3 regions of the Pseudomonas sp. B21-054 genome follow, and region 2 is predicted to be linked to each of the others. Evidence: predicted binding sites of a transcription regulator. Region 2 holds the regulator's gene; each other region holds the start of a gene.

Region 1 (3,258 bases), 680 kb from region 2:
ACACAACTCTGCGGTCGCGCGGATCAGGGCGAGCCGGTGTACCGGGTGCTGCTTGTTGTGGTGGGTGGCACGAGCCAGCCATTGCGGGCACTGCGGATCGGTGCGGTAGGGGGCGAAGTCGGCCAGTTGCTGCAGCAGGCGCTTTTGCAATCGGTCAAGCTGCGGACGAATCTGTCCCACCAGGTCCGGGCGCGGGAGGTCCGGGGCCTTGCCGTCCAGGGCCCAGTCGGACAAGTTGATGTACTGCACCATCTTGTTGGCTTCTATCTGGGCGGCAAAAAACGCTTCCACGGTTTCGTTACTCAGTTTGTAGGCCGGTGCCTGGGCGACGGCGGCGGCAATGACTTCGCGCTCGCGCTGACGGTCCTCTACGGGTTTGCCACTGTCCCATTTACTCAGTGCCACTTGATCGGCGATGGCCAGGCGTTCGCCAATGGCGTTAAGCAACGGGGTCAGGGCCTCTGGGGCGTGAGTCGAGGCGGCTCCGGCGGTGGAGGCCAGCAGCGCGGCAGACAGGGCAAGGCAGAGCTTGAAGCGCAAAGTCATGGGCAGTCTCGTCTTCTATGGGGGGCTACGGGGCATCATGCACGTAACCTGCGCCCATAAAAAAGGCCTCCCGAGGGAGGCCTTTCTTTATTTCACGCCGTGCGTGGCGGCGCGACCGGATCAGCAGCTGTAGTACAGCTCATATTCCAGTGGGTGTACGAAGGTGCGAACCTTGATTTCTTCTTCGCTTTTCAGGGCGATGTAAGCGTCGATGAAGTCATCGCTGAATACGCCGCCTTTGGTCAGGAATGCGCGGCCCTTGTCCAGCTCTTCCAGGGCTTCTTTCAGGCTGCCGCAAACCTGTGGGATTTCCTTGGCCTCTTCAGGCGGCAGGTCATACAGGTTTTTGTCAGCGGCATCGCCAGGGTGGATCTTGTTCTGGATACCGTCCAGGCCGGCCATCATCAGTGCAGCGAAGGCCAGGTACGGGTTGGCAGCCGGATCCGGGAAGCGTGCTTCGATACGGCGGGCTTTCGGGCTGTTCACGTAAGGAATACGGATCGAGGCGGAACGGTTGCGAGCCGAGTAGGCCAGCATGACCGGTGCTTCGAAGCCTGGTACCAGACGCTTGTAGGAGTTGGTCGACGGGTTGGTGAAGCCGTTCAGGGCCTTACCGTGCTTGATGATGCCGCCGATGAAGTACAGGGCGGTGTCCGACAGGCCGGCATAGCCTTCGCCTGCGAAGGTGTTCTTGCCGTCTTTGGAGATCGACATGTGAACGTGCATGCCCGAACCGTTGTCGCCGTACAGAGGCTTCGGCATGAAGGTCGCGGTACGACCGTACGCATCGGCAACGTTGTGTACGCAGTACTTCAGGGTCTGGACTTCGTCAGCCTTCTTGACCAGCGTGTTGAATTTCACGCCGATTTCGTTCTGGCCGGCAGTCGCCACTTCGTGGTGGTGAACTTCGACGGTCTGGCCCATCTCTTCCAGTGCGTTGCACATGGAAGTACGGATTTCGTGGTCGTGGTCAAACGGAGGAACCGGGAAATACCCGCCTTTGACGCCTGGACGGTGGCCTTTGTTGCCGCCTTCCACGTCCTGGTCGGACATCCACGAACCTTGTTCGGAGAAGATCTTGAACATCGAACCGGAGATGTCGGACTTGAACTTGACCGAGTCGAAGATGAAGAACTCAGGCTCAGGACCGAAGAAAGCGGTGTCGCCGATACCGGTGGACTTCAGGTATTCCTCGGCGCGGTGGGCGATTGCGCGTGGGTCGCGGTCATAGCCTTGCATGGTCGAAGGTTCGATGATGTCGCAGACCAGGATCAGGGTCGGCTCTTCGGTGAACGGGTCCAGGACGGCGGTTTCGTCGTCCGGCATCAGGATCATGTCGGAGGCTTCGATGCCTTTCCAGCCAGAGATGGAGGAGCCGTCGAACATTTTCCCGATTTCAAAGAATTCGTCGTCCAGCGCATCACGGGCCGGCATGGTCACGTGATGTTGAGTACCTTTGGTGTCAGTGAAGCGCAGATCAATCCACTTGACGTCATGATCTTTGATGAGTTGAACCGACTTCGACATATGTCCTCCGGGTGGCTTCGGGCGGGTAGTGGAGTGCCCTTAGATATGGGTGATGCCGGCGCGAATACTCTGCCATGGCAACCTGCCTCACAAGGGAGCAATTTGCATGCCAGTGCCCCAGCATGGGTTTTTTGCACCAAATACACGCTTTTAAAGGCCTGAATCGAAGATTGTCAGACAATTGTGCACTGCAATGTGGCGCCGAATATGGATTGCGACCTGTTTTGGTGCATGCAAAACCATCTGCACATTAACTGGTTAAACCTTGAGCAATTTCCGCTATAATCCGCGCCCCCCTTTTTCGGCTGGCCGTTCGCGCGCTGTTTTCATGAAACTAATCGTAAAAGTCTTCCCCGAGATCACCATCAAGAGCCGCCCGGTACGGATGCGTTTCATCCGCCAGTTGGCCAAGAACATCCGTACCGTGCTCCGAGATCTGGATCCGGTCGTGGTGGTGAACGGCGTGTGGGACAACCTCGAGCTGGAAACCCGCGTCAGCGAACCCAAGATCCTGAAGGAAATGACCGAGCGCCTGAGCTGCATGCCAGGCATCGCGCATTTCCTGCAGGTCGATGAATACCCGCTGGGGGATTTCGACGACATCCTGGCCAAGTGCAAGCTTCATTATGGTGACGCCCTGGCCGGCAAGATTTTTTCGGTGCGCTGCAAGCGTGCCGGCAAGCACCCGTTCAGTTCGATGGACGTGGAGAAATACGTCGGTAGCCAGTTGCGCCAACAGTGCGGTGCCGCCGGTATTTCGTTGAAAGACCCGCAGGTCGAAGTGCGCATCGAAATTCGCGACCAGCGGCTGTTCGTGATCCATAGCCAGCACAACAGCATCGGCGGTTATCCGCTGGGTTCGCTGGAGCAGACCCTGGTGCTGATGTCCGGCGGCTTCGACTCCACAGTCGCCGCCTACCAGATCATGCGTCGCGGATTGATGAGCCATTTCTGCTTCTTCAACCTCGGTGGGCGTGCCCATGAACTGGGCGTGATGGAAGTGGCGCACTTCATCTGGAAGAAGTACGGCAGCTCCCAACGCGTGTTATTTGTGAGTGTGCCGTTCGAGGAAGTCCTGGGCGAGATTCTCGGCAAAGTCGATAACAGTCATATGGGCGTCATTTTGAAGCGTATGATGTTGCGCGCTGCTTCACGAATAGCCGACCGCCTGCAAATCGATGCGCT
Region 2 (3,258 bases):
CCTTGAGGCGGCAGTGAGGAATGGCGATGCCGTTGCCAAAACCGGTGGAACCGAGTTTTTCACGGGCAACCAGGGCCTCGAAGACGTCCTGCATTTCCAGATCCGGCATTTCGCGGTGGATCAGGTTGGCGATTTGTTCGAGGGCTTTCTTTTTACTGCCGCCCGGCGCGTTCACCATGGAACGGCCGGGGGTCAGGATGGATTCTAGTCGGATCATGGATTGGGGGGGTTAACGACCGGTTGCGCCCTGGAGGAGGCTCTGGGTCTTTTCCTTATGCTTTTTAAGTTGGCGATCCAGCTTGTCGGTCAGCAGGTCAATTGCGGCATACATGTCTGAATGCTCCGCGTTGGCGACCACTTCTCCGCCGGGGATATGCAGCGTGGCTTCGATCTTCTGCAGCAGCTTCTCGACGTTCATCGTGACTTGCACGTTGGTGATCTTGTCGAAATGCCTCTCCAATCGGTCGAGTTTTTCGCCGATATAGGTGCGCAGGGGTTCGGTCACTTCCAGTTGGTGTCCACTGATGTTGACTTGCATACAGCTTCTCCTTCGTTGCCAGTGCATAAAGCGGCAGGCAGAAATGCCTGCCACTGGAACGCTGTGGCGTGGCCCGTTACATCAACCGCTTGCGTTCGCTCGAAGGTGCGATCCCGAGGGACTCGCGGTATTTGGCGACGGTACGGCGGGCCACCTGAATGCCTTGTGCCTCCAGTAAACCAGCGATCTTGCTGTCACTCAACGGCTTTTTCTGATTTTCCGCAGCGACCAGTTTTTTGATGATCGCGCGGATGGCCGTGGACGAGCATTCGCCGCCTTCGGAGGTGCTGACATGGCTGGAGAAAAAGTATTTCAATTCATAGATGCCCCGGGGGGTATGCATGAATTTCTGGGTGGTTACCCGGGATATCGTCGACTCGTGCATGCCCACCGCCTCGGCAATGTCATGCAGGACCAACGGTTTCATCGCTTCGTCGCCGTACTCCAGGAAGCCGCGCTGATGCTCGACGATCTGGGTGGCGACTTTCATCAGGGTTTCGTTGCGGCTTTGCAGGCTCTTGATGAACCAGCGTGCTTCCTGCAACTGGTTGCGCATGAAGGTGTTGTCGGCGCTGGTGTCGGCGCGCCTGACGAAACCGGCGTACTGGGCATTGACCCGCAGCTTGGGCACCGACTCCTGGTTGAGTTCCACCAGCCAGCGATCGTTGTGTTTGCGCACGATCACGTCAGGGACCACGTATTCGGGTTCGGTGGACTCGATCTGCGAGCCAGGGCGCGGGTTGAGGCTCTGGACCAGTTCGATCACCTGGCGCAGCTCGTCTTCCTTGAGTTTCATGCGGCGCATCAGTTGGCTGTAGTCGCGACCGCCCAGCAGGTCGATGTAATCGGTGACCAATCGCTTGGCTTCGGCCAGCCATGGCGTCTTGGCAGGCAACTGGCGCAGTTGCAGCAGCAGGCATTCGCCCAGGTTGCGGGCACCGATGCCGGCCGGTTCGAACTGCTGGATGCGATGGAGGACGGCTTCGATTTCGTCCAGCTCGATGTCCAGCTCGGGGTCGAAGGCTTCGAGGATTTCTTCGAGGGTCTCGTCCAGGTAGCCTTGATTGTTGATGCAATCGATCAGGGTCACGGCGATCAGGCGATCGGTATCGGACATCGGCGCCAGGTTCAGCTGCCACAGCAGATGGCTTTGCAGGCTCTCGCCGGCAGAGGTACGGGTGGTGAAGTCCCACTCGTCGTCATCGCTGCTGGGCAGGTTGCTGGCGCTGGTCTGGTAGACGTCTTCCCAGGCAGTGTCCACGGGCAGGTCGTTGGGGATGCGTTCATTCCATTCGCCATCCTCAAGGTTATCCACCGTCGGGGCGGCTTCCTGGTAGGAGGGTTCCGGAATTTCGGTATTGGTTTTTTGCTCGACGTTATCGGCCAGCGGATCGGTGTTGTCGAAGTCGTCGCCTTCTTCCTGGCGTTCGAGCATCGGATTGGACTCCAAGGCCTCCTGGATTTCCTGTTGCAGGTCCAGGGTCGACAATTGGAGCAGGCGGATGGCCTGTTGCAGCTGCGGTGTCATCGTCAGCTGCTGGCCCATTCTCAAGACTAGCGATGGTTTCATGGCAGGGGCTTAACACCTTATTCGCCGGCGCACATGCGCCATCCACTACAGGGCGCCGAAGCGCCAAACTTAAGCAAATTATATGCCTGAAACTGAAGTGTTTGCCTAGGGCGTCGCCATAATAAAATTAGCGACGCCCTGGCGATTGGCCAGACACTTTGCGCTTACAGGCGGAACTCATGGCCCAAGTACACTTCCTTGACCAGGTCATTGGCCAGGATGGCCGCGGAATCGCCTTCGGCGATCAGTTGGCCGTCATTGACGATATAGGCGGTTTCGCAGATATCCAGGGTCTCGCGCACGTTGTGGTCGGTGATCAGCACGCCGATCCCCTTGGCCTTGAGGTGATGGATGATCTGTTTGATGTCACCCACCGAAATCGGGTCCACGCCGGCGAACGGTTCGTCGAGCAGGATGAATTTCGGCGCGGTGGCCAGGGCGCGGGCGATTTCCACGCGGCGTCGTTCGCCGCCGGACAGGCTCATGCCCAGGTTGTCGCGGATGTGGCTGATGTGGAATTCCTGCAGCAGGCTTTCCAGCTCCTGGCGGCGGCCGGCCTTGTCGAGCTCCTTGCGGGTCTCGAGGATGGCCATGATGTTGTCGGCCACCGACAGCTTGCGGAAGATCGACGCTTCCTGTGGCAGATAGCCGATGCCGGCCTTTGCCCGGCCGTGCATCGGCTGGTGGCTGACGTCCAGGTCGTCGATCAGCACGCGGCCCTGATCGGCCTGGACCAGGCCGACGATCATGTAGAAGCAGGTGGTCTTGCCCGCGCCGTTGGGGCCGAGCAGGCCGACGATCTGGCCGCTGTCGATAGACAGGCTGACATCACGCACGACTTGGCGGCTCTTGTAGCTCTTGGCCAGATGCTGAGCTTTCAGAGTTGCCATTACGGGGCCTTCTGCTCGTCGGTTTTCTTTTTCGGCTGGATCACCATGTCGATGCGTGGGCGCGATTCGGTGACCTTGCTGCCGGTGGCACGACCGGCGCTGGCCAGTTTTTTGTTCGTGTCATAGACGATTTTCTCGCCTTGGGTGACGTTGCCGTCCTTGTCGACGACCTTGGCGCGGTCGATCAGCACGACACGGTCCTGGGATGCGTGATACTGGATGGTCACCCCGTAGCCTTGCACAGGCTTGGTGTCGCCGGC
Region 3 (3,258 bases), 1.0 Mb from region 2:
GGCGTTGGTGGTAAATCCCGTGAGCTTTGCCCCTTTACTCTACCGTCGGTACGTCAAGCCTGGATCAATGGCTGGCGAGAAGGACGCGGCGACAACTGGGACGGTATGACCGGCACTGCGGGTATCCATAGACTCAACGAACTTCACGCCGTCGGCTGACACAGGGCTTAATACTCAAGAACTCGACAATTTGACACCCATATCGATTTAACCACGCACGTCCCATCCGGACGGCGGGCTACGGCCCAGGGGGCTCCTTCGAGGAGCCCTTTTTAATGCCTGGATTCTGATAAACACCACTCCTACCGGAGCTGTGAACACAGTTGTGGCGAGGGGATTTACCCCCGCTGGGCGGCGCAGCAGCCCCTATAACTACCGCCTCGGTGTGTCAGGTTGATCGGGTAGGTTCTTTCGGGGGCTGCTGCGCAGCCCAACGGGGATAAATCCCCTCGCCACAGATAAATCCCCTCGCCACCATGGGTTTCCAAAGATCAATCAACGCAACGCCGCGATCGCATCCACCGACTCACGGATCAGCGCCGGCCCTTTATAGATAAAGCCCGAATAAATCTGCACCAGGCTCGCCCCGGCGGTGATTTTCTCGGCGGCATGCTTGCCTTCGGTAATCCCGCCCGCCGCGATGATCGGCAAGCGTCCCGCCAGTTCGGCGGCCAGCACCTTCACGGTGTGGGTGCTCTTGTCGCGCACCGGCGCGCCAGACAACCCACCCGCCTCATCACCGTGCTCCAGCCCCTCGACACCTTCGCGCCCCAACGTCGTGTTGGTAGCGATCACCGCGTCCATGCCCGTCTCGATCAGGGCCTGGGCGACCTGGGTGGTTTCTTCGTCGGTCATGTCCGGGGCAATCTTGATCGCCAGCGGCACATGCCGGCCGTGCACCACCGCCAGCTCGGCGCGCCGCCGGGCCAGGTCGGCCAGCAGTTGCTTGAGGGAGTCGCCGAATTGCAGGCTACGCAACCCCGGGGTGTTCGGCGAGCTGACGTTGACGGTCACGTAGCTGGCGTGGGCGTAGACCTTATCCAGGCAGATCAGGTAATCGTCGACGGCGCGCTCCACCGGGGTGTCGAAATTCTTGCCGATGTTGATGCCCAGCACGCCCTTGTACTTGGCGGCGGCCACCCGGGCCAACAAGTGATCGACCCCCAGGTTGTTGAAGCCCATGCGGTTGATGATCGCCTCGGCTTGGGGCAGGCGGAAAAGCCGTGGCTTGGGATTACCCGGCTGCGGGCGCGGGGTGACGGTACCGATCTCCACAAAACCGAATCCCAGCTGGGCGAACCCGTCGATGGCCGCGCCATTCTTGTCCAGGCCTGCAGCCAACCCGACCGGGTTGGGGAACTCCAGGCCCATGACTGTTACCGGCAGGTTCGCCGGGGCCTTGCACAGCAAGCTGTTAAGCCCTAGACGCCCACCCGCACCGATCAGGTCCAGGGACAGATCGTGAGAGGTTTCCGGGGAAAGTTTAAACAACAGCTGACGGGCCAGGGTGTACATGGGCGGGTGTGACTCGTTCGACGAAATGAGGCGGGGATTATAGCCGGGGCGGAGGAGTGGGTGGGAACGAGCGCGCATGATTTGTCCTGCTCACCGGTCTCGTTTGCTGCGTAGCCTTGGAAGAGCCGACAGGATGAAAGACCCGGCGTCTCTAATCTTGATGCAAAGGTGATGGGGCACGCGCTGGCATATGCCTTGCACCCTTTTCGTTCATCGGCGCCCATGCCAATGGCGGAATGAGTGCCACACTGTTTTAAAGGACAACGGCGTCGTTATCCGGCTTGCCCTGGCAACCGTCCGGATACGGCGCTTTTTTATGTGGAAGGTGAAGCGCGATGAATGAAGTTCCAGCCAACCCCCTGGCCTGGGTCAATGGCAGCGATGCCCCGGAAAAGAGCGCGGTCAACCTCGGTTTCATGGCCTTGAGTGACTGCGCCCCACTGGTGGTAGCCGCCACCCAGGGCTTCGCCCAACCCTACGGCCTGACCCTGAACCTCAAGCGCCAGACGTCCTGGGCCAACCTGCGGGACAAGCTGGTCAGCGGTGAAATCGATGCCGCCCACAGCCTTTACGGCCTGATCTACGCCGTGCACCTGGGCATCGGCGGTGTCGCGCCGACCGACATGGCCGTGCTGATGGGCCTGAACCAGAACGGCCAGAGCATCAACCTGTCCCATGGCCTGCAGGCCCAAGGCGTGACCAGTCCTGAGGCACTGGAACAGCACGTGCACCAAACTCGCCCGAAACTGACCTTCGCCCAGACCTTCCCCACCGGCACCCATGCCATGTGGCTCTATTACTGGCTCGCCGCCCAGGGCATCCATCCGTTGTCGGATGTCGACAGCGTGGTGGTGCCACCGCCACAAATGATCGCGCACCTGCAAGCCGGGCGTATTGACGGGTTTTGCGTCGGCGAGCCCTGGTGCGCCAGCGCGGTGAAGCAGAACCTGGGCTTCACCCTGGCGACCACCCAGACCATCTGGCCCGATCACCCGGAAAAAGTCCTGGGTTGCACCCGCGCATTCGTCGAGCAGTACCCCAATACCGCCCAGGCCCTGGTGATGGCGATCCTCGAAGCCAGCCGCTTCATTGAACAAAGCAGCGAAAACCGTCGCAGCACCGCACAACTGTTGAGTGCGCCTGAATACCTCGACGCCCCACTGGACTGCATCGAGCCCCGGTTGCTGGGGATCTACGCCGATGGCTTGGGCAACAGTTGGCAGGATCCCCACGCCATGCGCTTCCACGGCAATGGCGAGGTGAACTTGCCGTACCTGTCCGACGGCATGTGGTTCATGACCCAGTTCCGCCGCTGGGGGCTGTTGCGCGAAGACCCGGATTACCTGGCCGTGGCCCGGGACGTCCAGCAGCTCAAGCTGTACCGCGAAGCCGCTGGCGCACTGGGCATCGTGTCCCCGCGCCAGGACATGCGCAGCAGCCAGTTGATCGACGGCACTATCTGGGACGGTTCGGACCCGGCCAAATATGCCCGCAGCTTCAAACTGCACGCCTTGAGCGATGCGGCTCCCCTTTTCGCCAGCCGCTGACAGGAGCCTCGACCATGCTGCGTATCCTGCTGATCAACGACACCGCGAAAAAAGTCGGCCGCCTCAAAGCCGCCCTGATTGAAGCCGGATTCGAAGTCATCGACGAATCCGGATTGACCATCGACCTGCCGGCACGCGTCGAAACGGTGCGTCCGGACGTGATCCTGATCGATACCGAGTCACCCGGACGTGATGT

What was found. The regulator sigma-54, encoded in region 2, starts transcription at its own class of promoters, with help from an activator protein. The targets are predictions, from matches to a motif close to ANTGGCATNNANNTTGCTNT.
Region 1: the regulator sigma-54 is predicted to act here: its motif matches at 2,168-2,187, upstream of glnA (glutamate--ammonia ligase).
Region 3: the regulator sigma-54 is predicted to act here: its motif matches at 1,698-1,717, upstream of LOY70_RS09390 (CmpA/NrtA family ABC transporter substrate-binding protein).

The regions. Positions count from the first base shown of each region.
Region 1 covers NZ_CP087204.1:394,484-397,741, forward strand. Annotated here, with positions in the region: gene LOY70_RS01780 (chorismate mutase) at 1-546, opposite strand, end outside; gene glnA (glutamate--ammonia ligase) at 667-2,073, opposite strand; gene thiI (tRNA uracil 4-sulfurtransferase ThiI) at 2,402-3,258, shown strand, end outside.
Region 2 covers NZ_CP087204.1:1,077,903-1,081,160, forward strand. Annotated here, with positions in the region: gene ptsN (PTS IIA-like nitrogen regulatory protein PtsN) at 1-217, opposite strand, end outside; gene hpf (ribosome hibernation-promoting factor, HPF/YfiA family) at 230-538, opposite strand; gene LOY70_RS04565 (RNA polymerase factor sigma-54) at 615-2,108, opposite strand; gene lptB (LPS export ABC transporter ATP-binding protein) at 2,273-2,998, opposite strand; gene lptA (lipopolysaccharide transport periplasmic protein LptA) at 2,998-3,258, opposite strand, start outside.
Region 3 covers NZ_CP087204.1:2,110,266-2,113,523, reverse strand. Annotated here, with positions in the region: gene rmf (ribosome modulation factor) at 1-159, shown strand, start outside; gene LOY70_RS09395 (quinone-dependent dihydroorotate dehydrogenase) at 496-1,515, opposite strand; gene LOY70_RS09390 (CmpA/NrtA family ABC transporter substrate-binding protein) at 1,851-3,062, shown strand; gene LOY70_RS09385 (ANTAR domain-containing response regulator) at 3,077-3,258, shown strand, end outside.